3 regions of the Bradyrhizobium sp. SZCCHNGR1005 genome follow, and region 1 is predicted to be linked to each of the others. Evidence: riboswitches for the same ligand, from Rfam matches in the RefSeq annotation. Region 1 holds a riboswitch; each other region holds the start of a gene.
The links. A riboswitch is a leader RNA that binds a small molecule or an ion and turns the genes downstream of it on or off. The one in region 1 is predicted to bind S-adenosylmethionine.
Positions count from the first base shown of each region.

Region 2: it holds a riboswitch for S-adenosylmethionine, as region 1 does, so the genes downstream of both, QXZ85_RS00555 (GNAT family N-acetyltransferase) here and QXZ85_RS24005 (O-succinylhomoserine sulfhydrylase) in region 1, are expected to answer to the same signal.
Region 3: it holds a riboswitch for S-adenosylmethionine, as region 1 does, so the genes downstream of both, QXZ85_RS16975 (homoserine O-acetyltransferase) here and QXZ85_RS24005 (O-succinylhomoserine sulfhydrylase) in region 1, are expected to answer to the same signal.

Region 1 covers NZ_JAUEZC010000006.1:59,897-69,772, forward strand. Annotated here, with positions in the region: gene QXZ85_RS23990 (OpgC domain-containing protein) at 1-645, shown strand, start outside; gene QXZ85_RS23995 (SGNH/GDSL hydrolase family protein) at 645-1,430, shown strand; gene QXZ85_RS24000 (SGNH/GDSL hydrolase family protein) at 1,499-2,584, shown strand; gene QXZ85_RS24005 (O-succinylhomoserine sulfhydrylase) at 2,696-3,898, opposite strand; SAM riboswitch at 3,972-4,051, opposite strand; gene QXZ85_RS24010 (2'-deoxycytidine 5'-triphosphate deaminase) at 4,165-5,271, shown strand; gene QXZ85_RS24015 (hypothetical protein) at 5,290-5,817, opposite strand; gene QXZ85_RS24020 (SRPBCC family protein) at 5,814-6,212, opposite strand; gene QXZ85_RS24025 (VOC family protein) at 6,228-6,587, opposite strand; gene QXZ85_RS24030 (helix-turn-helix transcriptional regulator) at 6,639-7,478, opposite strand; gene QXZ85_RS24035 (methylated-DNA--[protein]-cysteine S-methyltransferase) at 7,488-8,060, opposite strand; gene QXZ85_RS24040 (SPW repeat protein) at 8,197-8,622, opposite strand; tRNA gene QXZ85_RS24045 (tRNA-Gly) at 8,854-8,927, shown strand; gene QXZ85_RS24050 (AMP-dependent synthetase/ligase) at 8,954-9,876, opposite strand, start outside.
Region 2 covers NZ_JAUEZC010000001.1:120,445-130,320, reverse strand. Annotated here, with positions in the region: gene QXZ85_RS00560 (hypothetical protein) at 1-1,452, opposite strand, end outside; gene QXZ85_RS00555 (GNAT family N-acetyltransferase) at 1,744-2,214, opposite strand; SAM-I-IV-variant riboswitch at 2,260-2,369, opposite strand; gene QXZ85_RS00550 (hypothetical protein) at 2,698-3,486, shown strand; gene QXZ85_RS00545 (uridylate kinase) at 3,561-4,229, opposite strand; gene QXZ85_RS00540 (flagellar protein FlaR) at 4,507-5,007, shown strand; gene QXZ85_RS00535 (hypothetical protein) at 5,515-5,640, shown strand; gene QXZ85_RS00530 (cytochrome P450) at 5,829-7,067, opposite strand; gene QXZ85_RS00525 (helix-turn-helix domain-containing protein) at 7,358-8,047, shown strand; gene QXZ85_RS00520 (efflux RND transporter periplasmic adaptor subunit) at 8,049-9,236, shown strand; gene QXZ85_RS00515 (MexW/MexI family multidrug efflux RND transporter permease subunit) at 9,323-9,876, shown strand, end outside.
Region 3 covers NZ_JAUEZC010000003.1:966,560-976,435, forward strand. Annotated here, with positions in the region: gene QXZ85_RS16960 (3-hydroxybutyrate oligomer hydrolase family protein) at 1-931, shown strand, start outside; partial or broken gene QXZ85_RS16965 (acyltransferase family protein) at 1,229-2,269, shown strand; gene metW (methionine biosynthesis protein MetW) at 3,217-3,882, opposite strand; gene QXZ85_RS16975 (homoserine O-acetyltransferase) at 3,885-5,102, opposite strand; SAM riboswitch at 5,194-5,273, opposite strand; gene QXZ85_RS16980 (chorismate mutase) at 5,452-6,285, shown strand; gene hisC (histidinol-phosphate transaminase) at 6,331-7,428, shown strand; gene QXZ85_RS16990 (prephenate/arogenate dehydrogenase family protein) at 7,425-8,360, shown strand; gene QXZ85_RS16995 (DUF2125 domain-containing protein) at 8,379-9,563, opposite strand; gene QXZ85_RS17000 (gamma-glutamylcyclotransferase) at 9,663-9,876, shown strand, end outside.

The DNA of each region.
Region 1 (9,876 bases):
CTATCGGCCGTGCTCTATGCCGTGACCTGGGAATTCGACCTGTATCTGTCGGCCTATCCGAACGGCTTCTGGGCGTTCAACCCGTTGGCTTGGCAGTTGCTGTTCGTGTTCGGGGCCTGGTGCGCGCTCGGCGGCGCCAGACGCATGACCCGCATTCTGAATTCGCCCATTACACTTTGGATCTGCGCTGCCTATCTATTGGCGGCGTTCTTCGTGACGCTCACTTGGTACATCCCGCAGTTCGGCCATCTATTGCCGCGCCGGCTCGAGCAGTGGATGTATCCGATCGACAAGACAGACCTCGACGTGCTGCGCTTTGCGCATTTCCTGGCGCTCGCCGCACTCACCGTGCACTACTTGCCGAGGGACTGGCCTGGCCTGAAGTCGCGGTGGTTGAAGCCTCTGATCGTGTGCGGCCAGCATTCGCTGGAGATCTTCTGCCTCGGCGTGTTCCTTGCATTCGCAGGGCACTTCATTCTTGCCGAAGTGTCCGGGGGCCCGCTCATGCACGCGCTGATTAGTCTCAGCGGGATCCTCATCATGTGGGGGGTTGCCTCGCTGATTTCATGGTACAAAAACGTTGCGGACAAGAGCGCACCGCGAAAGGCTGCGCTTGCGAATGCCGATATGGCGGGAGGGGGCTGATGCAGTCCGTCTCGTGGTTAAGGCGACCAATGGACGGGCTCGCGAGGCTCGTGCTCCTGATGCTGGCGATGATGCTGGCGACGGCGGCGCGCGCCGAGGAAAACGCCGCCCCGAACTGCGAGGTACCGCCCTATCTGCTCGCCACCGAAAGCCGGCTGACGAAGGTTGCCGATGCGGTGAAGAACGGCCAGCCGCTCGATATCCTGGTGCTCGGCAGCCGCTCCTCGGCGATCGTGAGCACATCGGACAACAACGCCTATCCCTTTCGGCTGCAGGCTGCCCTGAAGGAAAAACTTCCTTTGGTCACCGTTAATCTTGCCGTCGAATTGCAGCCGAAGAGGACGGCCGAGGAGATGGCCGGCAGCTTCGTTAAGGTGCTGGAAGGAAAAAAGCCTAATCTGGTGATCTGGCAGACGGGGACGGTCGATGCCATGCGAGCCATCGATCCGGATGACTTTCGCGCGGCGGTCAACAAGGGCGTGACGGAGCTGCAGAACGCGGGGGCGGACGTGGTCTTGATGAATTTGCAATATAGTCCGCGCACCGAAACCATGATTTCCGTGCCGCCTTACATCGACAACATGCGCGTCGTCGCGCAGGAGCGCGACGTGCCGCTGTTCGATCGGTTCGCGATCATGCGGCAGTGGAACGAGCAGGGCAATTTCGACCTGTTCAATCCGACGCACGGGATCGAGCTTGCCAAACAGGTTCACGATTGCATCGGCCGGGCGCTCTCGAAATTCATCATCGATGCGGCCCAACTGGGACCGGCGCAGCAGAATTAGGATCTCTGGGGTTTATGACGTTAATGAGTTGTCAACGCGTAGTTCGAGGGTTGACCTCGTCGACTCTCATGGCGATCGCTCTCGCCATTTCGACACCATCGCTCCATGCGCAGACTGTGAACCAGGCTGCGGCCCAGACCGCGCCAGCGCCGTCTGGTGAGGCGCAAGTGTCGCCGACGCCGGAGCTGAAGCCGACCATTGGGCACCTCGCAACGGGCGCGGCTCAGAAGCCGTCTCCGGCGCAGGTTGCGGTCATGCATCAGGGGCCGGCCGTCCAAGCTCCGAACCCGCAGCCGGCGACCTCGCCTGGCACGTCCGGCTTGGTCCCTCAGTCATCCTCAGCTGCCAATCCGGCCGCGCCGAAGAGCTTCACCGAAAGGGCCATCGACAGGGTCAAGCAGGTTGCCAAATCCGCCAGCGATATCCTGAACCGCGTGCCCTGCCTGCCGCCGAAGGGCGGGCCGAAGTCGTTTGGCTCGCTGCCCCATGTGGCAAACAAGCTCGCCTCCGGCCTGCCGGTCGTCATCGTCGCCTTCGGCTCCTCGTCCACGCAGGGTTACGGATCGAGCGGGCCGGAATACACCTATCCGAACCGCTTGGCCGCGCAGTTGCGCCGGCAATACCCGATGGCAGACATCAGCGTCATCAATGCCGGCATCGGTGGCGAGGATGCCCCTGAGATGATGAAGCGGCTGCAGGACTCGGTTATCGACCGGCATCCGGATCTCGTGATCTGGCAGGTCGGCACCAACGCGGTGCTGCGCGATCTCGATCCCGCCGATACGGCCAAGCTCGTCGACGACGGTGTGGCGAAGATCCAGGCCGCGAGCGCCGACATCGTGCTGGTCGACCTGCAATATTCGCCGCGCGTGATCGAACGTCCCGAGCGGGCCAACAAGATGATCAAGCTGCTCAGCCATGTCGCCGAGCTGCATCACGTCGGCATCTTTCCCCGTTTCGAGGTGATGCGCGATTGGCACGAGCAGCAATCGATCCCGATCAACGATTTCGTCATCGCCGACGGCCTGCATATGAACGATTGGGGCTATGCCTGTTTCGCGCAGTTGCTCGGCGACGACATCATCAAGTCGGTCGGACAGGTCAAGCTCGGCGTTAACCTGCCGGCGGACGTCCTGACCTATCGGCCGATGTGACGCCGTCAGGCGTCATCCCGGGGCGCACGTCCGCGCGCGGGCCCGGGATCTCGATCGACAGGGCAAGCAGCGAATAGGGGTTTCTTACTACTCCCTACTCGCCCTTCGCGATCACGCTTTCGCCAGCGCCGCATCCAGATCGGCGATCAGGTCGTCGACATGTTCGAGCCCGGTGGAGAAGCGGATGAAGCCTTCGCTGATGCCGAGCTCGGCGCGGGCCTCCGGCGTCAGCCGCTGATGGGTGGTGGTGGCGGGATGGGTGACCAGCGTCTTGGCATCGCCGAGATTGTTGGAGATCTTGGCGAGCTTGAGCGCGTTGAGCACGCGGAAGGCCGCGGCCTTGCCGCCCTTGACCTCGAAGCCCACCAGCGTGGAGCCGGCGCGCATCTGCTTCTTCACGGTGGCGGCCTGCGGATGATCGTCGCGGCCGGGATAGACCAGCCGCGAGATCTTCGGGTGGCTCGCAAGGACATCGGCGATCTTCGCCGCAGTCTCGGTCTGGGCGCGGACGCGCACCGCGAGCGTCTCCAGGCCCTTCAGCAGCACCCAGGCGTTGAACGGCGATATCGACGGGCCGGTCTGGCGCATGAAATTGTGGATGTGCTCGGCGATGAAGGCCTCCGACGACAGGATGACGCCGCCGAGACAGCGGCCCTGGCCGTCGATGTGCTTGGTTGCGGAATAGACCACGACGTCGGCGCCGAGCGCCAGCGGGCTCTGCCAGATCGGCGTGGCGAATACGTTGTCGACGATCAGCCGCGCGCCATGAGCATGCGCGATCTCGGCGATTGCACCGATGTCGAGCACGTCGAGCGTCGGGTTGGTCGGGCTTTCCAGGAAGAAGCTCTTGGTATTCGGCCTGACCGCGCGCTGCCACTGGTCGAGATCGAGGCCGTCGACCAGGGTGGATTCGATGCCGTAGCGCGGCAGCAGGTCCTCGACCACGTAACGGCAGGAGCCGAACATCGCCTTCGAGGCGACGACATGGTCGCCGGCGCGCAACGGCGCCAGGATCGCGGTGGTCACCGCCGCCATGCCCGTGGCCGCGGAGCGGGCGGTCTCGGCGCCCTCGAGTTCGGCCATGCGGCGCTCGAACATTGCCGTGGTCGGGTTGGAGAAGCGCGAATAGATGAAGCCGGGATCCTCGCCCTTGAACCGGGCCTCGCATTCCTCCGCGCTGGCGTAAACGAAGCCCTGGGTGAGGAACAGCGCCTCGGCAGTCTCGCCGAATTCCGACCGCAGCGTGCCGGAATGCACCAGTCGGGTCTCGGGGCGGTATTGGGTCAACGAGGGGGTGGCGGCAGATTTGGACATATGACCTCCATCATGACCATCAGGAAAATGGTCACAAAAAACCGGCCTGGGAGAGCTCTCCTCACGGCCGGGATCACATGGGTCCCCGGCCTGTTTAGCGACTTGTTTAACGTGGCTGCAAGCCGGCCGGCTCAAATCACCACGGGATAAGTCGTGCTCTTAGTCGCCTCCAGCCTTTTCGTCAAGCCGGCCATCGGATAACGCGTAAGAACCCCTATGTTTTAGGGGCAGGGCTGATATTCCAGCCAGTCACGAGGGACCAGGTTTTGCCGCTTTCGCTCGCCGCCGATGCCAATGGCATCCTGCCCGATCGCTTGATCGCGCAGATGGCGGACGCCGGCCTGATCATCCCCGAATATGATTTCGTCGAGAGCCAGATCCAGCCGGCCAGCCTCGATTTGAGGTTGGGCGACATCGCTTACCGCGTCCGCGCGAGCTTCCTGCCCGGGCCCGGCGCGACCGTGGCAGAACGGATCGACGAACTGAAGCTGCACGAATTCTCGCTTGCCGATGGCGCGGTGCTCGAGACCAATTGCGTCTACATCGTGCCGCTGTTGGAAAGCCTCGCGCTGCCCAAGGACATCGTCGCCGCGGCCAATCCGAAGAGTTCTACCGGCCGTCTCGATGTGTTCACGCGCGTGATCGCCGACGGCACCCGCCGCTTCGACATGATCGGCGCCGGCTATCACGGACCGCTTTATGCGGAGATCAGTCCGAAGACATTTCCGGTTCTGTTGCGCGAAGGTTCGCGGCTGTCGCAGGTCCGCTTCCGCTATCGTGACGCGGTGCTGTCAGCCGATGAGCTGAATGCGCTGCATCAGGCCGAGCGGCTGGTCGATCGCGATGATGCCGATCTGGCCGGCGGCGTGGCGCTGTCGGTCGATCTGTCCGGCGAGAACGCGGGCGGTTTTGTCGGCTATCGTGCCAAGCGCCACACGGGCGTCGTCGATGTCGATCGCCGCGGCGGTTATGCGGTGGAGGAATTCTGGGAGCCGATCAAGGCGCGCCCCGACGGCAGCCTCATTCTCGATCCCGGCGAATTCTACATTCTCGCTTCGAAAGAAGCTGTCCAGGTCCCGCCGGACTATGCCGCGGAGATGGTGCCGTTCGATCCGCTGGTCGGCGAATTCCGTGTCCACTATGCCGGTTTCTTCGATCCGGGCTTCGGCTATGCCGGTGCTGGCGGGCAGGGCTCCCGCGCGGTGCTGGAAGTGCGTTCGCGCGAGGTGCCGTTCATCCTCGAGCATGGCCAGATCGTCGGGCGCCTGGTCTATGAAAGGATGCTGGCGCGGCCCGATGCGCTGTATGGCCAGCGCATCGGCTCCAACTACCAGGCACAGGGCCTGAAGCTGTCGAAGCATTTCCGGCCGTAGGCGACGTCGGGCGCGCGCTCACGTTCGGCTGCGGCGGATGGCCCTGAACTCGGTGACGAGACGCCAGTTCGTTCCCCCGTCAGTGGAGCTGTCGCCACGCCAGAGAAACGAATGATCCGTGATGTCGCGAAAGCTCCAGCGGATCATCCGGCCGTTCTCGTCGGTGCCGAGCTGCACGATATCGTCGCCTTCGGCACGGCCGATCATCTGCAGAAAGATCTGGCCGACCGGCTCGGACCATTGGATGCGCCAGGCGTCAAGCCTGGTGTCGTAGATCCGCAGCGTCGTGCCGTAAGGGCCCGGCCCATCGCCGCGGTCCCGCTGCCCGCGCTGTGGCACGATCCAGACATCCTGAACGGCACGGCCTTCGAGCACCCAGCCGAAATGCCACTCGCCATTGCGCCGCCGCATCGGTGCATTCTCGGGGAAATGCACGACGTCGAGATCCCATGAGCCGATGAAGCGGCCATAAAGGCCCATTTTGTCGGCACGATCGGCAGACGGACCGTCAGCGCCGAGCGCGTCGAGAAATGCCGATGTGGTCATGAGCTGCCTCCCAGCGCCTTCTGCATGGCTGCCGCACCGAGCTCCATCTGCCCATCGATATAGGGGGCGATCTCATGCGGCAGCACGTCGGTGATCCAGATCATCCGGCAGCGGGTTTCGCCATCGGGGACGATCTGGACCGAGGCGCTGTGTTGGGTGATGCGCTCGTGGGCCACGGAGTAGACGAGGCGTCGTCGCGCGTCGTCGCAGTCGACCAGCCTCTCGCGTGCCACGCTCCCATTGGCGAATGTCAGGATACGCACATCATCGTCGAGTTTGGCGTCGAGCACGAAACCTGGAGCAAGCCGTATATGCACCGCCGCGAAATCGCGCACCGCGTCCCATGCCGCAGCAGCCGGCGCGTCAATCGGAATATCCTTGTGAATGGATGCCATAATGCGTCCTCCCGCTCAAACGCAGACCGCTTCGATGTTGTTGCCGTCGAGATCGATCAGGAAGGCGGCGTAATAGGTCGGGCTGTAATCGGGACGCGGTCCGGCCGTGCCATTGTCGGCTCCGCCGGCCTTGAGCCCTTCGCTGTGGAATTTACTCACCGCTGCATGATCAGGCGCGCGGAAGGCGACATGTGCGCCGCCATGCCGTTCGGCTCTGGTGAGGTGCAACCACAGCGCCGGAGCGCCTTTCGGGCCGAAGCCCGCCGAAGTCTCATCCTTTGAGCACAGCACATGGCCAAGCGGCGCCAACACGGACGTGTAGAACCGCACGCTTGCCTCAAGGTCGTTCACCCGCAAACCGACATGATCGTACATCAATGATCTCCATGTTGCGCGCAACGGTCGCGCGCCATGGCGATCACCTAGTCAATGGCGGCTCAGGCGTTCTTGGAAAATCTTGCGCATGCCCCTTGATGCTTGGCGGAACTTCAATGGCGAAACGCCGGCTGCGCGGGTGAATGTGCGGGTGAAGTTAGAGAGATCGGCAAAGCCGACATCGTAGGCGATGTCGGTCACGGGCGCCTCGTCCTCGCTGAGCCTCTGCGCGGCATGGCGCAGCCGAGAGCGCAACAGGTATTGATGCGGGGTGACGCCGAGTGCGGCCGCAAACAGCCTGAGGAAATGGAATGGGCTGACCCCAGCCTGGTACGCGGCGCTTTCGAGGTCGACGGCACGATGCGAATTGGCATCGATCCACAGCGCGGTCTCAACCGCACGGCGGCGGTCACGCGCGGTCGCCGCCGCTGGTTTCGCCGGCTTGCCGGAGATGCTTGCAACGAACCGGCTGGCGAACACGTGGCCGATCTCGTCGAGGCCGAGGTCGCTGTTCCCCGCGGCCGCGGCCTGGGCGAGTTCGCCGATCACCATCAGCTCGGGCAGCGGAGGTGCGGCGCCGGCCTGCCAGACGTCCTTGCTGCCGCCGATCTCCTGCACCAGCTCGGGTGCGAGAAAGAACGACAGGCATTCGTCGCCACAGACGTGGTCATGCGTACACATGAACTCGTCGCCGGGATGTCCGATGAGGACCGAGCCTGCGACCAGCTCAAAGAACCGGCCGCGGTGGTGGCAACCGAAGCTGCCTTTGCGCACGTAGGAGACGGAATGGCTTTCGAACTGCTCGACATAGGGCCGCTCGCCCGGAGCCGCGGTGCAGCGGAACGCGGAAACCGTAACCGAACGGCCAGTGAGCAGGATGGAAGTTGCCATCCCCCGAACCTAGTGAGCGGCGCGCGAGTGATCAACCTTGAGCAGGGCGTCGAACAAAGTGAGGCCGGTCTGCGGCGCTGCGCCTTCAAGCGACAGCAGCCGACGCTGGGAGATCGCGCCCCAGTTGGGCGAGATCCTGTCGATCCCTCCTCCGGCGAGCACGCGATGGCAAGGCACGATCAGCGGAAATGGATTCCTCGTCAGCGCCTGTGCGACCGAATACAGCGCGCCCGTGACATGCAGGCTGGCTGCGATCTCGTCCGGCTTGCGCGTTTCGCCGCGCGGGATGCGGCGGAGATAATCGTAGACGCGCTGGTTGAACGGCGTGATGCCGGTCATGTCGAGGCTGACATCGGCGAACTCGGCCTGCTGGCCGCGCAGCATGAGGACGATGCCCTCGATGGCAAGTTCGGCATTTTCGGGCGGACGAAGCTCGCGCGCTTCGGGAAATTGCTTGAATAGCCGCCGGCGTGTCTCGATCTCGCGTGCCTCCGGCAATTGCACTCCGACGACACCGGCATCACTCCAGGCAATGCCGCAGCGGCCGATCGCCGTATCGAAGATCGTATACCCACGCCCCATGACGCCACCCCACCCTGGAACGGATCATATCTTCGTCACGATTGGCCGCATCGGGTTTGTACGAGTTGTAAACATGATGCGCCGCGACAGGGCGCGGCTCAATCGGGGGCGACCGCTAAACCGCACCGGCGTGGTGTCAATCTGGATGTGATGTCCCGGCCTCAGCGGCGCGAGCCGCCCGCGCGTCCTCCGCAAAGTCCGGGTCGTGGGCCAGCCAGAGCTCCAGGAGAGTCAGGAAGGTCACGATCAGGCCGATCGAGATGCTGACATGCATCGCGGAGCTATGGACGAAGCCGAGCAGCCAAGGCGCGGCGATGAGCCAGAGACCGAGCGCCAGCTTCAGCCACTCCTCCCAATCTGCGAAGGCGAGGACGCCGGCGGCGGATAGCGCGATCAGGGCGTAGCCACCGATTTCGGCATCCAGCCGCCCGGACGCCCGGGTGAAGCCGAACAGCCACGGGGAGGCCGCCAGGAAGATGCCGCAGAGCAAAGTGTAGAGGTCGAGCGCCGATGGGCTCCACAGCGTGGCCCGGGTCTTGCGGGCGATGAGGGGGCTGATCATGGATATGGCTCCGTGCCCGGCCGATCGCGGCAATGACACAGAGCCGCTTACGACCTCACGCTACACAAGCGCCGCGTCCCACTTTGGTTCCAGCGCCTCGTAATGTGGCGGATCAAGATCAGGCGATCGGCGGGGCGTCTGTCCCGCCGCCGGGTGTTCGAAAGGGCAGAAGTTCGCGCCGCCAACAAGCCGCTTGGCGGAGAGCGCGGTCTCGGCTAATCATGGGCCTGCGCGGGCGTAGTTCAATGGTAGAACGGCAGCTTCCCAAGCTGCATACGAGGGTTCGATTCCCTTCGCCCGCTCCAATTTGCCCCGGATGGCCCTGACCGGCCTAGCCTTTGGGCCCGGACAGTGGCTTGTCCGCTCCCGGCCGTTTGGCGTACATGGCGTCGATCTCCTTGGCGAAGTGGCGCTCCAGCGCCGGGCGCTTGTTCTTGAGCGTCGGGGTGATCAGTCCGGCATGGATGGTCCAGGGCTCGAGTGTCCACCACACCGCTTTCGGCGTCGCATAGGCCGGATAGCTTTTCACGGTGCGGGCGATGTGCCGAAGCAGCGACGCCGCCTCGACCTCCGGGCCTCGCAGGCCATGCACGGCGAGCTTCTTCTGCTGCTCGGCCCAGCCCTTTGGGTTAAGCACGACGAGAGCGGCCAGGAATGGGCGATTTTCCCCGATGACGAGCGCCTGATCGAACAGTGGGTCGGTCAGAATCGCGGTTTCGAGATCTGCAGGGGCGATCTTCTCTCCGGTCGAGGTGACCAGGATGTCCTTGATCCGGCCAGTGATGGTGATGCGCCCGCTCTCGATGCGGGCCTGATCGCCGGTATGCAGCCAGCCGTCGGCCTCTTTGACCCGGGTGGTTTCCTCCGGCTTGCGCCAATAGCCGAGCATCACGCTGGGGCCGCGGACCAGGAGCTCGTCATTTTGGCCGAGCTTGACCTCGATGCCCGGCAGTGCGCGTCCCACCGTGCGTGGATCATTGTCGTCCGGCGTGTTGACGGCGACAACGGGCGATGTCTCGGTCATCCCATAGCCCTGCAGCACGTCCAGCCCAAGCGCGAGGAAAAGCCGCACCACGGGTTCGGCGATCGGTGCGCCGCCGCTGACGGCCACGCGCAGGCGTCCGCCGAATTGCTTGAGCACGGTGGTGGCGACGAGCCGGTTCAGGAGCGGCCACGCCAAACGGTCCAACAATGACGCGGCCTTGCCCCCGGACTGGCGCGCATCGAAGCGCCGGCCGCCGATCGAGAGCGTCA
Region 2 (9,876 bases), on a different contig from region 1:
CGCCGACGCGTTTTGAAAGGCGTCCACCGTCCTGCCGGCTCTTGCTTGCGCCTTGGCGATCGCGCGCAGTGCATAGCGACGGTCATAGTCGACGTTGACGAGCTTGCCATCGCTCATGACCTTTGCGACATATCCCGACGTAGCCATGGTACCGCCGATCAGTCGGGTGACATGGAGGGCTTCATCGATCAGATCAGCATCCGCTTGTGAGACGGCGATTTTCGACAAAAGCCCGTCGTTCGGTTGGAACGACAACGCAGCTTGGACGGCCCGGTCGAAGGACGCGATCGATTGTGTGGCCATGCCGGCCTTCGCTTGCGCCTTGGCAATGGCGTGCCAAGCGAAGGCGCGTGGTTTGTCCTGATCGATTGGCTCCGCGAGCGCGATTGCTTGGTCCAGGCGGCCGTTGTTCGCCAACGTCGTTGCGATAAGGCAGAGCACGGTGGCGCGCTGCTCTCCATCCGTGAAGGCGGCGACGAAATCTCGGACATTATCAGGGACCTTGGCCTTCACAGGCGAACTGGGCGTCGTCGCCTCATCGGCGATGAGATCGGGCGTCAGCCGAGGCTCGAGAATGTGCCCGAGCACGATGCCGCGCTCCCATGGGTCATCGATCGAGCGCGCAACTTCCAAGGCCGAACCGACCGCACCGGCCCGCGCTAGCGCGACGCCAATGGCTGCAAACGTCTGGGCGCGCTCCATCGAGCGCGGGACCAGTCTCGCAACCCGCATGGCGTCGGCGACTTTTCCCGCGCGGGCCTGCGCTTGCGCGATGATGGCGAGCGCCGGGATGAATTCCGAGGGGTGATGAACGCCCGTCGTCGCTATGGGCGGCGGATACCGCTGTTCGAACGCTAGCACTGTTTGAAGCGCGGCCACGATCTTGTCGTCCTCTCCCCGCGCCACTGCGCTGGCCCGCAGCTCCCAGGTCACCCGGCGTATGATGAGGGCACGATCCGGCAAGTCCTCGATCGCCTGCACCCGTCGAAGCGCATCGTCAAGCCGGCCAGCATGCCCCTCTTCAATAGCGATCGCCCCGAACGCCGCGGCCCTCACGTGGCGGTTCTCGATCGACTTGGCTGTCTCCAGCGCGTCGGCGAGCTTGCCGGCCTGCGCCTGAGCCTGCGCGATGGTCTCGAATGCTTCGTCGCGACCATAGCTATCCTTGGCGATTGACTTCGCGACCTGCAAGGCCAGATCGATCGTCGTGGCGGCCTCAGTGAACAGGCCGGCCTTCAACTGTGCCTTGGCAATCTCGCCGAGCTTGTGCGCAGACAAATGCGGGTCGTCGATGGTGCGGGCGACCTCTGCGGCCTCACGTAGGACGCAGGCCCGTCTCGGGGCTATGAGGCATTCATCCCAACTGGCGTCGGACGCGTTCGCGACCGATTGAGCGGCTGCACCGCATGCCAAAGCGAGGATGAACGGGCGGATGATGATCGTCCAGATCATGACGTTCCTGACTCCTGCCGCACCTTTCCACCATCGTGCTGTGGCCAGGAAATGGCAATGACTGGATGAGTTCCTGATGCCTAGTCAGTCGGTGTGTTCGACTTCTCCTTCGGGCTGAAAGCGGAAGTTTGCGGAGCGCTAGCGGCGCCGCGAGGCTCTGGAGCCCGGCAGGATTTCAGCTCGGGCGGGATCATGATCCGCCGTTTTGAAACGTCAAGATGGCGGGTTACGCCTCCGGCTCCAACCCGACCTACGCCTCGTTATTCCTTGTCGGCGCATCGCCCTCGACAATCATTTCGTCAGCCATTTCTCGAAGTACAAATTGATCGGGTTGGAAACGTATGGGCCATACGCCGGGCACGGAACGAAACCCTTCGCCCGATAGAGCCTCTGCGCATCGGGAAGAAATTCCGTGGTTTCCAGCCGCAGAACCGACAGCTTGGCGGTCAAGGCCGCTTCCACAACGCGCGTCAGGAGGCTGCTGCCTATTCCAGTTGTCCGAACCTCGGGGACGACATACATGCGCTTCACCTCCCCGGTACCATCCGCGAACATCTGCAGCCCTGCACAGCCGACGGCTTGTCCGGCAATCCGCGCGATAAACATTTGCGTGTCGCCGTGCGCCAGCCGATCGATTGGAGAGCCGTGATTCCTGTCCACCCCGCAGACCTTGTTCAAGAAATCGTCCAGCGCGGTGACGAGGTTGATCAGGTCCGGGGACCTTGCATCGGCCAGCTCAATTTCGACTCTATCGACAGTCATTCTCGTCCCCTTCTTCGAAGAGAGGAGCGCATGACGCCGTGGTGGCTTGTCCCGTTTAGTTGCCGGACCGGCCACATCTTCTTCCGAAGGAAGAAAGCCACCTTGCTCGGGGAGCAGGTTGGCGCTGGGCGTCGGCCCAACTCTTGATGTTGGAGTTGACGATAGCGGGCACTATCGAGCTTGGCAAGCGCGCCCCCAGTTTGAGGAATAACGCGTGGCCGCTCCTGGCCCGAAACGTAAGTCCCGGAACGGAGGGGTTATTTCCGTAGCTGGGGGTACACCGGCTGCGCCATCCGTCTGCCGGCCACGGCGGCCTTTGGCTTGAAGCGAAAGTGTGTCGCGCATGAGTGCTCGACAAGAAATAGCAGTGCATCATATTCTTGCTAAGATGCCAGTCAGGAATCCTTGGTTATTTGGTGAATCGTGAAACTACTCCGGAGGCACGCCAAAACGTCTGTTGTCGCCGCCTGGGTCCTGCTTGTGGTGGCGATCCCGGTCTGCTTTGTTGTCGGCGCGGCGGCGGGCTTCGACAAGTTCTACTTCCCTGCGCATCCGCATGCGACGCTGGATGCGTATGATCTCAACGCATCCAAACTAATCATGGCCGCTGCCGGCCTTGCCGCGGTGCTGTCCTCGGTCGCGTTCGCCTTGGGGTTTCGCGCCACCGCGTCCTTGCTGGTCATTCTGATCTGGACCGCGACCATTGCCGGCAACCAGATTGCCCGTGCCCGCGTCGAACCGGGACCTGATTATTACGAGCGGCATATCGGCCCGGAGGTGTTCCTGGTACCCTGGAAATATGCGGATGCCGGCCCCGGCCGTCCTCCTCGCGACCCTCCCGGCGAGATCGGCTTCACCGTCGATCTCTGCCTGTCCAATCTCGGCGGGCACACCGACATCGATTGTAGCTGGATTCAACAGGTCCGGATTCTTCCAGGTGATAAGGACGTTGCCGATCCGACCCTGGGTTCATGGCGCAAATACCGGTCGGAGATGACTCCCGGTCCCGATCACGACGGGTATCGATCGTTTGATCTGAGCTATCAGCTGCAGCCCGGCGCGCCTACGCGGATCCAGCATTATTTCGTGCGCCTGAATGCGATGGGAGAGCCGACACGGCTCGTGGCATGCCGACTGGACAACGGAAGGTTCTGCACCCACCGCACGCTGGTCGGCGATTATTGGTTTGGCTACGAAGCAGATTTAGCTCAGGGCGACGAGACGTCGGACGCCAAGCTCGCTGCCTTAGTCGAATCCTGGCGACGCAAGTGAGTCGTTCATGGTGGTCAGACAGACGTCAGCTTCTGGCACACTACGGCCCAGCGCGCGGCCGATCGTACTTGAGGTCAGACGGGGCGGTTGATGCGCACCGCCGCAGTCTCGAATTCTCTATTGTCCAGCACAATGTTGGCATTTTGGATGGGTTGACTTAGCCGCTCATAAATCTCGAATGCCGGCGCGTACCGATCCCGGTACAGAGCCTCCGCCGCTTCACGGCCACCGAGTTGGTTGGCGTCGCGCAACGTCCCCCTTTCGCCAGCTGTTTTTACATCGACGTCAACAAATATGACGACTTCCCAAGCATCTCGCAGCTCTGATCGCTGCAAGAATGTCCCATCGACGATCAAGATGTCGCGTTGATTCGCCCTGTGGGTGGGCGCAACGATAGGCTCGTCCTTATCGAGGTCGAAGGAAGCGGTGCTATAGATTAGGCTTCCTCCGGGACCCAGCGGCTCGAGGAGTAACCGCCGGACGGCATCGAGGTCCCGGGCGTCAAAATAATAACCTTCGGCCGAATGGCGACCACGCGCGTAACGTTCGCGCTTCGGTCGATGAAAGCCATCGATAGAGGTGCGAATGGTCGCTCGGCCGATACGGTCGAGTTCATGAGCCATTTCATTGGCGACAGTTGTCTTACCCGATGCAGTTCGGCCGTCGATGGCTACCCGTACCGGATGTGGCCTGTCGACCGCAGCGGCAAACTCCGCGATGGTGATCAAGGCTGCGCGTCTCATGTGTCCCCCCCTCCAAGATTGCGGGAAGAATTCAGAATGTCTTTTGGGACCACAATTCACAAATAGTGTCCGGCTCTGCGACCGGGGCAGAAGGCCGGCCCGCACGCAGCGCCAATGGCAGCAATTGGCCCGAAACGTAAGTCCCGGAACCGCGGGTGTTATTCCGAAGTTGGGGTACACCGGCTGCGCCATCCGTCTGCCGGCCACGGCGGCCCTTGACCCAAAGGCGCTTCCATGCGGCCAATCGCTATGTTAACAACACACGATGACGCGCGTAATGGTGATCGGCAACGCCGGTGGCGGCAAATCCACGATGTGCAAGGCATTGTGTCGTGCGCACTCGTTGCCTTACTTCGCCATCGATAATATTTTGTGGCGTCCGAACTGGGTGCGGGTTCCTGACGAAGAACTACGCGAGAGCCACGATGCCCTGCTGTCGCAGGAGCGCTGGTTGCTTGATGGATACGGGCCTTGGTTCTCTGTCCTCGACCGGATTGCCGCATGCGATACTGTTGTTTTGGTTGACCATCCGTTTTGGATTCATCTCTGGTGGGCGACCAAGCGCCAGGTGAAGTCGGTGTTCTTTGGGCGACCTGATGGCCCTCCGGGTTGTCCGATGCTGCCGGTCACGTTCCGCCTCTACAAGATGATGTGGGGGCTTCACCGTGAGATGAGGCCCCGGCTCATAGAGGCGATCTACGCAAAATCTGATCGGCTGCGGATCATCCACATCAGATCACCAAAAGAGCTGGTAGCATTCGCAGCCAATCCGACGTAACCGCCGTGTCCCGCGAGGCGGCGATCTCGTTTGCTCGCGTTGGACTTTCGCGATCGGCCCGAAACGCAAGTCCCGGAGCGGAGGGGTTATTTCCGAAGCTGGGGGTATACCGGCTGCGCCATCAGCCGACCGGCCACAGCCGCCCTTGAGCCGAAGAAAACGCTGAGGCCGTCCCAGCATCAATGAGCGAAAATCACGACTTGCCGGACAAGGTCGAGGAAGTCCGCCGTATGAATCCCCTTCTGGTATTGATCTAATTCAACCACCTGAACGACCACCAGGCGCTTCTCCGGCAAAACATTGGCAGGACAGTATATCTTTCTAGGAAGGGGGTTCATTGAGCCTCTTGCGCCAACCGCTCAGCGCGTACACTCGGGAGTATATGTATTTGATGGCGTCGCGGATGTGCTTGGAAAGGAGACGTCCAGCCGTCGCGGTATCGTTACCCGAGAACAGAAACTCACAGGCACTTACACTCTGAACCCGGACTGTACGGGATCGATGACTATGATCTCACTGGCCGATCCGAAGCTCCGGACGCACTACGATATTTTTGTGACGGACGACGGCAGAAAAGCGAACATGATCCGCACCGATCCGGGATCAATGGCCGTGCGCACTATTGAGCGCTAACGTCGGCTTCTGGCCCGAAACGTAAGTCCCGGAGCGGAGGGGTTATTTCCGAAGCTGGGGGTACACCGGCTGCGCCATCAGCCGACCGGCCACAGCCGCCCTTGACCCGTAGCCCACGACCGTAAGGCGTTAGCCTCTCGCGGTGGGCGCGGCACGCCGCTTGTGCTTAAGATCATCACGCTCACATTCTAGCCTTCGACCGCGCACGGCACGCTCATAAACCCGCGAAACCGCACGCGGCCGCCGCGGACCGGCTCGCCGGTCAGCGTGTAGTTCGGAAACCGCTTCAGGAAGCGTGAGATCGCGATGGCGCCTTCCAGCCGCGCCAGCGCCATGCCGGCGCATTGGTGCGCGCCGGTGCCGAAAGCGAGGTGCTTGTTCGAGATGCGGGTCACATCGAAGCGTTCGGGGTCTTCGAACTGCGCGGGATCGCGGTTGGCGGCGCCGATGCATAGGGTGACGAAGGTGCCGGGCTCCAGCGTGATGCCGCCGAGCTCGACCCGCTCGGTCGTCATCCGGTTGCCGAGCTGGTTCGAGCTCTCATAGCGGAGGATTTCCTCCACCGCTGACCGGATCAGCTCGGGCGCCTGCAGCAGCCGGCGCTTCTCGGCCGGGTGCTGCAACAGCGCGACCAGCCCGTTGCCGATCAGGTTGGTGGTGGTCTCATGGCCGGCATTGAGCAGGAAGATGCAGTTGTGCAGCAATTCCTTCTCGCTGAGCCGCTCGCCATTGCCTTCGCCATGTGTCTCCCCTTGGATCAGCCGGGTCAGCACGTCGCGCTCGGGATTGCCGGGCTTGGCGCGGCGGCGCGCGACGAGATCTTCGAGATAGATCAGGAAATCCTTCACGGCCTCGTTGCCGCGTGAAAACTGCTCCGGCGACAGCACCGGCTCCAGGGCGCCGAGGATGGCGAGCGACCAGTCGCGCAACGGCCCGCGTTCCGCATGAGGGACGTCGAGCAGATTGCCGATCACCTCGACGGGAATCGCGGAGGCGAAATCGCCGATCAGTTCGAACTTGCCTTTGGCTTCGATCGCATCGAGCAGGCGGTCGACCAGCGCGATCAGCGCCGGCTCCATCTCGGCGATCGCGCGCGGCGACAGCGCGCCCATGATCAGCCGACGCACGCGCGTATGCGCCGGCGGGTCGTTGAACACAAGGCTGGTCGTATGGTGCTCGTAGAGCAGGGACGGGCCGTATTTCGGCGCGAATTCCAGCTTCTTGTCGGAGGAGAACGCCTTGGTGTTCTTATAGGCGGTGACGAGATCGTCATAGCGCGTGAGAAAAAAGCTGCCGTTGCGCAGGCGCTTCACCGGCTCGTAGTCGCGCAAGGCGCGGTAGGTCGGGTAGGGGTCGGCGTAGAAACCCGGCGTCAGGTCTTGCAGGTCGAAATTGGCTGCGAGCTCGCGCGCATCGGCGGCATTCATGGTTGCGACGATCCTCCCGGCGGTTCTTTTTGATCGGCTGCGTTCGGCCGGTCCGGCGCGCATCATGCACGATGCCAGGCGAAAGAAAGACACCGGGCGAAAGAAAAACCCAACGTGCTGGGCGTGTGCGGTTGTAAAATACCGATGGAACCTATAGGGCTTTACAATCTTGTGTTGCGAGCGGAGGCACGCATTTCCAATGGCTTAGCCGGACGTGGCTGCCGCGTTGCGGTATATTTCTTGACAACGGTAAAGTGAGTATTTACTCACACCCGATGTCGACGTTGCGAATGACTAGCGATTTGCGGCGGCAACTGATCCTTGGCGCGGCCAAGCGTTGCTTTGCCCGCTACGGTTACGCAGGCACCACGACCAAGAGCGTGGCGGCCGCGGCGGCGATCTCCGAGGCGCTGCTGTTCAAACATTTCCCGTCCAAAGCCGCACTTTACGCGGAAATCCTGGCCGAGGAGTGCGAGGCGGATCCGGATCTCGAGTTCCTGCTCGGTCAGGCGCCGTCGACGGCGACCTTGGTGAGGTTCACGGTCGCGATGGTCGGGCATTTCCTCGGGATCGCCAACCGGCCGAACGAGGAAGAAGAGCAAAGGCTGCGGCTGATGGTCACAAGCCACCTCGATGACGGCGAGTTCGCGCGCTTGCTATATGCCAAGGTCAGTGGTCTGATCGGCGGGAAGTTCGTTGCGTCGCTGGAGAGTGCCATTGCTGCCGGCGACGCCGTGCGGATGGATGCCGCGCCGCTCGATCTGTTCTGGTTCGCGCATCACACGGGCATGACCGCAGCGTTGACCCGGCTTCCAGCGACGCCCTGTCTCAATTATGAAACCGGGGCCGACAGGCTGGTGCGCCAGCTTTCCGAATTCATCCTGCGTGGTATCGGGCTTACCGATGCCGCGATTGCGTCCTATCTCGACCGCGAATTGGCACAGCCCTCCGTTCCACCGGTCACTGCAGAGAGTGCATGACATGAACATCGCGACCGAACCCAAATTGTCCGGTAAGCCGATCGACGACAAGCCCCGCAAGCGGACCCGATCCGTGCTGTGGTTCATCGTCGTCGGCTGTTTGCTGGCGCTGCTGGTCGGCGGACTGGTCTGGTTCAACATGTTCCGCGCCAAGATGATCGCGCAGTTCCTGAGTGCGCCGAGGCCGCCGATCAGCATCAGCGCTGCGACCGCCAAGTCTGAGACCGTGCCCAATCTCCTGACCGCCGTCGGCGAGCTGGCGGCCGTGCATCAGGTGAACGTCACCACCGATGTCAGCGGACGCATCACCGACATCATGTTCACGCCCGGCTCGCATGTGAAGCAGGGGACCCCGCTGGTGCAGCTGTACGATGCGCCGGACCAGGGCGACCTCGCCAATTACAAGGCGCAGGCCACCGTCGCGCAGCTCTCGCTCGATCGCGCCAAGCAGCTGGCCTCGCGCCAGTTCGGACCGCAGGCCACGGTCGATCAGGCGCAGGCGACGTTCGATCAGGCGCAGGCGATGATCGCGAAGACGGAAGCCCTGATCGCGCAGAAGCTGGTGCGGGCCCCGTTCGACGGCGAACTCGGCGTCCGCAAGGTCGAGGTCGGGCAATATCTCAGCGCCGGCACGCAGATCGTCTCGCTGACCGACCTGTCGCAGCTCTGGGCCAACTTCACCGTCACCGAAAAGGACAGTGGACAGCTCAAGGCGGGCCAGACCGTGCGCCTGGTGGTCGATGCCTATCCGGGCAGGACCTTCGAGGGCAAGATCACGACGATCGAGCCGCAGATCGCGACCGACACCCGCAACATCCGTGTGCAGGCCACGATCGCCAATCCCGAACATATCCTCAAGCCGGGCATGTTCGTGACCGCCACGGTCGTGCTGCCGGACAAGCCGCCGGTGGTCACCGTTCCGGAGACGGCCGTGGACTATACGCTCTACGGCGACTCCGTCTTCCTCATCAGCGAGAAGAAGACTGAGGACGGCAAGACCGTGCTGACCGCCACCCGCACCTATGTGCAGACGGGCGATCGTATCGAGGGCCGTGCCGTGATCCTGAAGGGCCTCAAGGACGGCGATCAGGTCGCCGCGGTCGGCCAGAACAAGCTGCAGTCCGGTGCTGCGGTCACGATCTCGACCGATCCTCTGCCGCCGATCCCGGCGACCCCGCCGCGCTATTGAGCGTGACCTGAACGCCAGGGCAGGACGCCGGCATCCGGCGGCCATCACGACCTGAACCGCTCCTTTGAGCTAACGAGATTGCCGAGATGAGTCTCACCGATATCTTCATCAAGCGTCCGGTCCTGTCGGTCGTGGTCAGCCTGCTGATCCTGCTGATCGGGCTGAGGGCGGCGACGGTGCTGCCGATCCGGCAATATCCGAAGCTCTCGAACACGGTGGTCAATGTCACCACCGTCTATCCCGGCGCGTCCGCCGACCTGATCCAGGGCTTCATCACGACGCCGATCGAGCAGGCGGTCGCCTCCGCCGAGGGCGTCGACTACATCACGTCGAGCTCGGTGCAGGGCACCTCGACGATCCAGGTCTACGTCAAGCTGAACTTCGATCCGAACCAGGCGCTGACCGAGGTGCTGGCCAAGGTCAATTCGGTCAAATACCTGATCCCGAAGGAATCGAACGATCCGGTCGTCACCAAGACCACCGGCCAGACCACGGCCGTGATGTATATCGGCTTTTCCAGCGACGAGCTGTCGGGATCGGCGATCTCGGACTACCTCACCCGCGTGGTCCAGCCCGTGCTCTCGACCGTGGATGGCGTCGCCTCCGCCGACATCCTCGGCGGCCAGACCTTCGCGATGCG
Region 3 (9,876 bases), on a different contig from region 1:
CGTTCCCTACGCCGCTAACCGATGCCAATCACTTCACGACAAAGGTTTGCTCACGGCGACGGCCCTGGATGCTCAGGCGCACGAAGCGCTGGACCGGATGCACGCTTACGGATGGGATGGCGAAACCGATGTCGGCCATGCCTTCGGCTATTTCGTCGCGCCGGATGCCACGGCGACCAAATATATCAACGATCACGGCCGCTTCGACATCCGCGACCGCATCTGCGGCTACAGCTACGCCGCAACCGACGCGGAGGGGCGGCCCGTTACGGTCCCGTCCACCCTCGCCGCGACGATCTTTGCGGTCGCGCCGGGAGGCGCGCCGGCCGGCGCGATCGACGTGATCAACGACAACGACCCGACCGGGCCCCGGCGCAGCTGGCTCTCAGTCTCGCCCAGCACCGGCCGGCAGGATTTCGACCTCGACGGTGCGGTCTGCATTCGCGATCTCGTCACCGGCAGTTCGCCTGACGCGAAGCGTGTAAGGGCTGGCATCGACGAGTTCCTGGCGTCGGGACGGTTGCATGGATTGCCGACGATCATCGTTCATGGCCGAAACGACGATCGCGTTCCCGCCGGCTTTTCTTCCCGCCCCTATCTGGGGCTCAACAGTATCGCCGACGGCGAAGGTTCGAACCTCCGCTATATCGAAGTCACCAACGCGGAGCACTTCGGCACCGACCTGCCCGGCTTCGACACGCGAATGGTTCCGCTGACGCTCTACCATCTTCGCGCTCTCGATCAGATGTGGGCGCATCTGACCCGCAAGGCGCCGTTGCCGCCAAGCCAGATCGTCAGGACAACACCCCGCGGCGGTGAGCCCGGCAAGGCTCCCATGCTCCAATCATCGAATGTGCCGCCCATCTCGGCGAGCCCATCTGAGGGCGACAAGATCATCGTGGAGAGCGGGCGTGTGCTGATGCCGGATTGAGCCGAATGCAGAGAGGACGAAGCGGTCCGGGCTGTGTCATATTGCGCCGATAGCCCGCGTCCGCGCGATCCACGGGAATACCTCGGACTCCCATCCCGACGATGCCACACGCCGATGCGAACGCGCCGCGAGAGCTGGCGCTTTCGCGGACGCTTTTCAGATTGAATTAATCTGGGCCTGCTACCGCTAGGCCCAGACTCCGAAGGGCTGGGTATCGGGCGACCAGGCGAACGCGTTGCAGCGATCGCCAAAGCGGCTAGGCAGAACACGGCATCTCGGAAGGAATGGGGATGCGGAATGGTCGACGTGGCAGCCGGCGACTTGCCTCGAAGCACGCCACGGCCACCTTCGCCAGCGCGGCTCTTTCGAGGACCATCGGTGCAGGAGGTTCTCGATCTCAACGGCGGCGCATTTCCGGGGTTCGATACGCTTCGGCTTTGCCTGTCGCTTCTGGTCGTGCTCGTGCATTCGTTTATGCTGTCCTACGGCATGGCCGGCTCTCGCGTGCTGCTGAACGCGCCCTACATCGCCGTCATGCTTTCGCTGCTGCCGCTCTTCTTTGCCTTGAGCGGATTTCTCGTTGCCGGCAGCGCATTCCGATTGCGCGACACGGGCACCTTCCTGCTCTTCCGAAGCCTGCGAATAGTGCCTGCATTGGCTGTCGAAGTTACGATTTCAGCCTTGATCCTCGGCCCTCTGCTGACGACCCGACCGCTGCGAGACTACTTCACGAATGCGGATTTCTTCTCCTATTTCGGCAACATCATCGGTCGCGTTCGATTTACATTGCCCGGCGTGTTCGAAGGGCTCCCGCTTGATCGCGTCGTCAACGGGAATGTATGGACGCTCAAACCGGAGTTCTTCTGCTACGCCCTCATGGCGCTCTTGATGGTGAGCCGGGCGGCCTACAGCCGGAAACTGACAACGCCGCTCTGGCTGGTCGTAACCGTCGCGATGATCGTGGTGAATCAGGCTACCGACGCGTTCGTGCCCGATGGCTATCTTGGACCAACGCTGCTGGTCTATTCCTTTGCCACCGGCGTCGTCGCCTTTCATTGGCGAGAGCACATCAAGCTGAACGCGTCACTCGCGCTGCTCTCGGCCGCAGCTGCCTATTTGCTGCTGTTGGGGCCGAAGAACGCGTTCTTCTCCATTCCTGCTCTCACCTACCTGATGATTTGGATCGGTGCCCAGCGGCTGCCATCGACGGGCGGAGATTATTCCTACGGCATCTATCTGTTTTCGTATCCGATCCAGCAAACGCTCGTTGCGACGTTCCTGCCGCTGCGCGAATGGTGGCTGCTCTTTCCCATATCTGCCCTGATTGCGATTCTGATCGCGGCGCTATCCTGGCATCTGATCGAGCTCCCTGCGCTCCGGTTGAAAAAGCCGGTCTTGGCGTTGTCCTCTCGCATGACGACCAAACTGATGGCCGCCATTGCCCGATGGCGGGCGGCGTTGCCCGTCCGCCGCATGAGTGGTTCGTGACTGACCTTTTTCGCGCGCCGACGGCCGTAACTGCTCGCTCTCGCCCATCCCGCACAGCCCCGGACGCGTGGCGAGACATTGCTGCCCGGCGGGCATTTTGCGCATGGTCGTCATGCCGCCATTGCCCGTCGTGCCAGGATGTCGCAGGCATCAAGGCTCGTGTCGTCGGGCAAATCAGGAGCACCTTTCCGCGCATCCCGCCTCCACAAGAGGGACGTATCGCGATCGTCACGGACGTCGGAAGCGGGATGCGATGGACGCGGCGTGTCGCAGTGTGTCTCTCACACGGACGAACGACATCGGCGCGGACGTGAAGTCGTGTGGTCCTGGCCTCCCGGTGCTGAGGCCCATGCAACGCGCAAGCGTTGCGCGACGCGATGATGCTTCGCATCACGCGGACGGGGGCAAGAATGCCGGTCCCCGAGGAGAGCGCGTATAAGCGTTAACACCGTCGCGCAGGGAAGGCCGGATGTGCGGCTCGTACCTGTGGTGACTGCCGCCTGCTTTTTTTGATGCAGGCGGGCCATGGGTGTGAGCTAACACCCGGCCTTTCCTGCGCCCTCTTGCTTTTCGAGGGCGAATGCTTCGCAAAGCTCGGGCGTAACGCGCTGCGAGAATGCGAGCGCACGCCTCGCGCTGTTTGAGATGTGAAGAGCCAGATCGTGCCAACAGGCCGGTCATTCCGGGGCGCGCATGCAATGCGCGAACCCGGAATCTCGAAATGGGTGTGCGCGCCAGACAACTTCGAGATTCCGGGTTCGGGGCCTACGGCCTCGCCCCGGAATGGCAGCCGGAGGCTACCTTCCCTTCCCCGCCCGGCTCAGCAGGAAGATCCCCTGCTCGCCGAACATGTTCCAGAACCACCAGGGCATATTGACCCGCAGCGGCTGGCCGTCGGAATCGAGCGCCACCGCGCGCTCCATCTTGACGTTGATCTCGTCGCAGAGCTGCACGAAGTCCTTGATGGTGCAGAAATGGATGTTCGGCGTGTCGTACCAGGTGAACGGCAGATTCTCGGTACGCGGCATGTGACCGCCGATCAGAAGCTGCAGGCGCAGCCGCCAGAAGCCGAAATTCGGAAAGGCCACGATCGCGCGGCGGCCGATGCGCAGGAGATTTTCGAGCACCGTCCTCGGCTGCCGCGTCGCCTGCAGGGTCTGCGACAGGATCACGTAGTCGAACGCGTCGTCGGGATAATCGACGAGGTCGGTGTCGGCGTCGCCCTGCACCACCGCAAGCCCCTTCGCCACGCAGTGGTTGACGCCTTCGCGCGACAGCTCGATGCCGCGACCGTCGATGCCGCGGCTCTCAAGCAACTGCAGGAGATCGCCGTCGCCACAACCGATGTCGAGCACCTTGGAGCCGCGCTCGACCATCTTGGCAATCAGCAGATGGTCGGGGCGATAGGCGAGCCCTTCGCGCTCCGTAACGCCGTTCAGCGGCAGCACCTCTTGCAGCGCCATGGTCAGACTCCGGGTGTGGTCAGCCCGCGTGCCTTGCCGGCGGACTCGAGGAAGGCACGGGCGATGTCGAAGAACTCGGGGACATCGAGCAGGAAGGCATCATGACCTTTGTCGGTTTCGATCTCCGCGAAAGAGACCCGTGCGCTCGACGCGTTGAGCGCATGCACCAGCGCCCGCGACTCCGGCGTCGGAAACAGCCAGTCGCTGGTGAAGGACACGACGCAGAAACGGGTCTGAATGCCGCGGAAAGCTTCGGCCAGCACGCCATCATGATCGGCGGCGATATCGAAGTAGTCCATCGCGCGGGTCAGATAGAGATAGGCGTTGGCATCGAAGCGCTCCACGAAGGACGAGCCCTGGTAGCGCAGATAGCTCTCGACCTGGAAATCGGCATCGAAGGAAAAGGTCGGCAGGTCGCGGTCCTGCATGCGGCGACCGAACTTGCGATGCAGCGCCGCGTCCGACAAATAAGTGATGTGCGCGGCCATCCGCGCCACCGCGAGCCCGCGATGCGGATGAACGCCCTTGTCGGCATAGCGGCCGTGATCCCAATCCGGATCGGCCATCACCGCCTGCCGGCCGAGCTCATGGAAGGCGATATTCTGCGCCGAGTGACGCGTAGCGCAGGCGATCGCGAGCGCCGCGAACACGCGGGTCGGATAGGCCACAGTCCATTGCAGCACCTGCATGCCGCCCATGGAGCCGCCGACCACCGCAAACAGCGTCTCGATGCCGAGATGGTCGATCAGCATCGCCTGGGCGCGCACCATGTCCGGAATGGTGATGATCGGGAAATCCAGGCCCCAGGCCTTGCCCGTCGCCGGATTGAGCGAGGCGGGGCCGGTCGAACCCATGCAGCCGCCGATCACGTTCGAGCAGATGATGAAGTAACGGTTGGTATCGAGTGGACGGCCCGGGCCGACCAGCGTCTCCCACCAGCCCGGCTTGCCGGTCATCGGATGGCGATTGGCGACATGCTGATCGCCGGTCAGGGCGTGGCAGACCAGGATGGCGTTCGATCTGTCGGCATTGAGCTCGCCATAGGTCTGGTAGGCGATCTGGAACGGCGCGAGATCGACCCCGCAGTCGAGCCGGAGCGGCTGATCGGCGCCGAACTTTGCAACCGGCGAGTTCGGATGATCGACCTCGTGCGAGCGCTCCTCCGGCGGGATCACGCGTCGTGACTTCGGCGAGTTCGATTTGGGCGTCAGGCCTGTCATGTCTCTAGACCCCGGCGGTCGCCGGAGCTCCCGAACCACGTGACATATCAGGCCATAAAAAAACCCGGCCCGAAATTAGGTTCGGCCGGGATCAGAACTGTCCCCGGCCTGTTTAGCGAATTGTTTAACGTGGCTGCAAGCCGGCCGGCTCAAATGACCACGGAATGACCAACAACGTAGTCCGGCGGGCGGCCGACGTCAAGGCAAGCCGGAATCGACGGCACGCCGCCATGTTGCAACTGTAGCGCTTCCGGGCGCTCGATCGGGTAAACTTGATGTTGCACGCGCCTGATCTGTAGGACAGAACGACGCTCGCCTGCACCGCAGGACCAGCCAAGAGATGCCGCAAATGCCCGAGACGCCTCCCGCCCCGCCCTCGCTTGCCGATCTGCGCAAGGAGATCGACGCGATCGACGAGCAGATGCATCGGTTGTTGATGCAGCGCGGCGACATCATCGACCGCCTGATCCAGGTGAAGAAGACGCAGGAGGTCGGCTCGGCCTTCCGGCCGGCGCGCGAGGCCGACATGATGAAGCGCCTGGTGCAGCGCCATCGCGGCATCCTGCCGCTCGATACGGTCGAGAGCATCTGGCGCATCATCGTCTCCAGCTTCACCTACGTGCAGGCGCCGTTCTGCGCGCACGCCGACGTCTCGGTCGGCGAGGCTGCGATGCGGGATTCCGCGCGGTTCCATTTCGGCTTCATCGTGCCCTATGTGGCGCATTTCAGCGCCCAGGCCGCCGTCGAGGCGGCAGCGAAATCGAAGGGCGATCTGGCGCTGGTCTCGGCGACGTCAGGGCATACGCCGTGGTGGATCACGCTCGAGCCGGCCGGCGCGCCGAAGATCATCGCCCGGCTGCCTTTCCTGGAGCGCGCCGACCATCCGGCGGCGCTGCCGGTGTTTGCGATCTCCCGCGTGGCCGACGATGCCCTGCTGTTGGAGGTCGAGACCTGGAGCATCCGCGTGTCGGGCTGGAATGCGCAGGTGGCGCGAGCGCTGTCGCCGCTGGCGGACATCGTAGCGGTGCCGGATACCGCCTTCGACAGCGCGGCCCTGTTGGTCTCCATCGAGGCCCCCTCGAACCTCGAAAAAATCAGGGCAGCCCTGATCGCGGCGGGCGCCTCGGTACGCTCGACGGCCCTCGTCGGCGGCCATGCAAAGCGCTATACGGTGCCGAGCTAGGGTTGATGGCTCTGGCCTGATCCTGCGGTTTCCCGGAGTTGAATGATGTCCCGCCCCGTGCCGAATCCCGGCATCCTCGATATTGCGCCCTACACCCCCGGCAAGAGCCCGAAGCCGGAGCCGGGCCGCAAGGTGTTCAAGCTTTCGGCCAATGAGACCCCGTTTGGCCCCTCGCCGAAGGCGATCGCGGCCTTCACGCACGCGGCGACGCATCTGGAGGACTACCCGGAAGGCACCTCGCGGGTGCTGCGCCAGGCGATCGGCCGCGCCTACGGCCTCGATCCCGATCGGATCATCTGCGGCGCCGGCTCCGACGAGATCCTCAACCTGCTGGCACACACCTTTCTCGGCCACGGCGACGAGGCGATCTCCACCACGCACGGCTTTTTGGTTTATCCGATCGCCACGATGGGCCGCGGCGCCAAGAACGTGATCGCACCGGAGAAGAACCTGACCGCGGATGTCAACGCCATCCTGCAGGCGGTCACGCCGCGCACCAAGCTGGTCTGGCTCGCCAACCCGAACAATCCGACTGGCACCTACATCCCGTTCGACGAGGTCAAGCGGCTGCGCGCCGGCCTGCCCTCCAACGTCGTACTGGTTTTGGACGCGGCCTATTCCGACTACGTGTCGCGCAACGACTATGAGGTCGGCATCGAGCTGGTCGCCACGACCGAGAACACCGTGATGACCCACACTTTTTCCAAGATTCACGGGCTCGCCGCGCTACGCGTCGGCTGGATGTTCGGCCCGGCCCATATCGTCGATGCGGTCAACCGCATCCGTGGACCGTTCAACGTCTCCACGCCGGCCATGCTCGCCGCGGTCGCTGCGATCGAGGACAGTGCGCATGTGCAGACGTCCAAGACGTACACGGAAGAATGGCGCAACAGGCTCAGCGAGGAGATCGGCAAGCTCGGCCTGAAGGTGACGCCGAGCGTGACGAACTTCATCCTGATCCACTTCCCGACCGAGAAGGGCAAGACGGCCGCCGAGGCCGACGAATTCCTGACCCGGCGCGGCCTGGTGCTGCGCGCGCTCAACAACTATCAGCTGCCGCATGCGCTGCGGATGACGATCGGCTCCGAAGAGGCCAATCGCCTGGTGTTGGAGGGTTTGCGCGAATTCATGGGGACGAAGTGACGAGCGCGGCGAAATTCGAGCGCGTCGCGCTGATCGGATTCGGCCTGATCGGCGGCTCGATCGCGCGCGCCGCGCGCCTGCATGGGCTGGCCGGTGAGATCGTCACCACAGCGCGCTCGAAGGAGACGCGGGCTCGTGTCGCCGAGCTCGGCATCGTCGACCGCGTGGTGGAGAGCAATGCGGAGGCGGTGAAGGACGCCGACCTCGTCATCCTCTGCATTCCCGTCGGCGCCTGCGGGCCTGTGGCGCAGGAGATCGCGGGCTCACTGAAGGACGGCGCGATCATCTCCGATGTCGGCTCGGTCAAGGGCGCCATCGTGCGCGACATGGCTCCGCATTTGCCGGCAGGTGTGCATTTCGTGCCGGCGCATCCGGTTGCCGGCACCGAGAATTCCGGCCCCGACTCCGGGTTTGCGGAACTCTTCATCAATCGCTGGTGCATCCTGACGCCGCCGGTCGGCACCGATGCCGATGCGGTCGCGCGCCTCCGCGCGTTCTGGGCTGCGCTCGGCGCCAAGGTCGAGATCATGACACCGGACCATCATGATCTCGTGCTCGCCATCACCAGCCATCTGCCGCATCTGATCGCCTACACGATCGTCGGCACCGCCGAGGAGCTGGCGCAGGTGACGGAATCCGAGGTGATCAAATTTTCCGCGGGCGGCTTCCGCGACTTCACCCGCATCGCCGCGTCGGATCCGACGATGTGGCGCGACGTGTTCTTGAACAACAAGGATGCCGTCCTGGAAATGCTCGGCACCTTCAATGAGGATCTCGCCAAGCTGACACGCGCGATCCGACGCGGCGACGGGCAGGCGTTGTTCGAGCATTTCACCCGGACGCGCGCGATTCGCCGCGGCATCGTCGAGATCGGGCAGGATTCGGCAGCGCCCGATTTCGGCCGGCCGCTACCGCAGATCGAGCCGTCGTAACGGCGGACGGGCCGCGCGCTAGAACAGTGGCGGGATCTGCGCCACTTTGAACGGGCCGAGCACGACCGCCCCATCGGAGATGCGCAATGGAAAGCTGCGCGCCTTACGCCCTTCCAACACGACTTCCTTGCCCAGAGCATTGATGCCGGCGGCGACGCCGGCATTGGCGTTCTGTTTCACCACCTTGCCAAGCCCTGGAATCGCGCGATCGAGCGCGCCGAAAAGGTTGTTGAGATCCTGCGACTTCACCCCGGGCGCAACGCGGTCGAGCGTCGACTGCGGCACGCCGTTGTCGAGCATCTTGTCGATCCCAAGCGCGGGGATCACCTTGTCGAGCCCAGCGACGGTCATCTGCAACTCGCCATCGATGTTACCGCTGGCTGTCAGACTGAGCGTGCCGGAAGCGACCGCGAGCAGTTCGCCCTGCTGAATCCGCGATTGCACGATGTCGATGTGGCCGCCGGCAGCCTGGATCTCACGAAATCGCACCGGCCAGGGCTTGGGCCGAAAATCGCTCAATCCCGAAACGCGCGTCTGGATGTCGGCATTGAACGGCTCGGCGAGCAACGGATGACCCCCTTGAATGCTGCCGTTCGCGATCTGCAGCGCGGCTTCGATCACGGGATGATCGGTCGGCGCCCCCTCGGCGAGGCGGCCGTGCAGTTCGATGTGATCGGCGCGCGCAAGCGGCGCGCGAGCCGCACCGTCGATTCGATCGATCGTGGGAGCGTCGAACACCAATGCGCCGCGTTGTGGTGCCACGGGCAGGCCATAGACGCTGGCCTGGCCGAGCTGCCAGTTCACCGCAAACGAGGCGGGATCGCTGCCGTTCGAGATGGTTGCAGGCCCCTTGAATTCCGCGATCAGACGCTTGGGGTCATAGACCTGGGCCACGACCAGAATTTCGCCGAGCTTGGCCGTCATCAGCGGCGTGCCGACGGCTTGCGAGAACAGGGAAACGCTTGGGTCGCCGCAGCGAACCTCGAGGCGGAACGGGAAGCCGGCGACCGAGCGCCGCGCGCAATCATAGACGCGTCCGGACTTCGCCTCTCGCGCACGCCAGGCGTCGGCCTGGACATCGACCTGCGAAGCGGCAAAGAACCAGAACACGCTCCATGCCACCGCGGCGATCAGGAGCAGGACGGGAGCGATGAAGAGCCCCCATAGCGGGCGCCTGCGCGGCGCTGACGTCATATCGGACATGCGGGGACCCTTTGCGGAGCAATTTTGGCGATAAAGCGATCACGGAATGTGTATTTAAGTTAACAAATCGCGACCACCACCCTTATGGCCTCCAACCCGATGTCGGCAATGACTCTGTCTGTCAGTGAACTTCCCCACGGCGATCTCTGGGTCTTCGGCTACGGCTCGCTGATGTGGCGTCCGGGATTCGACTTTATCGAGCAGGTTCCGGCGCGCCTGATCGGTGAGCACCGCGCGCTCTGTGTGTACTCCTTCGTCCATCGTGGCACACCAGAGAAGCCCGGACTGGTGCTCGGGCTTGATCGCGGCGGCG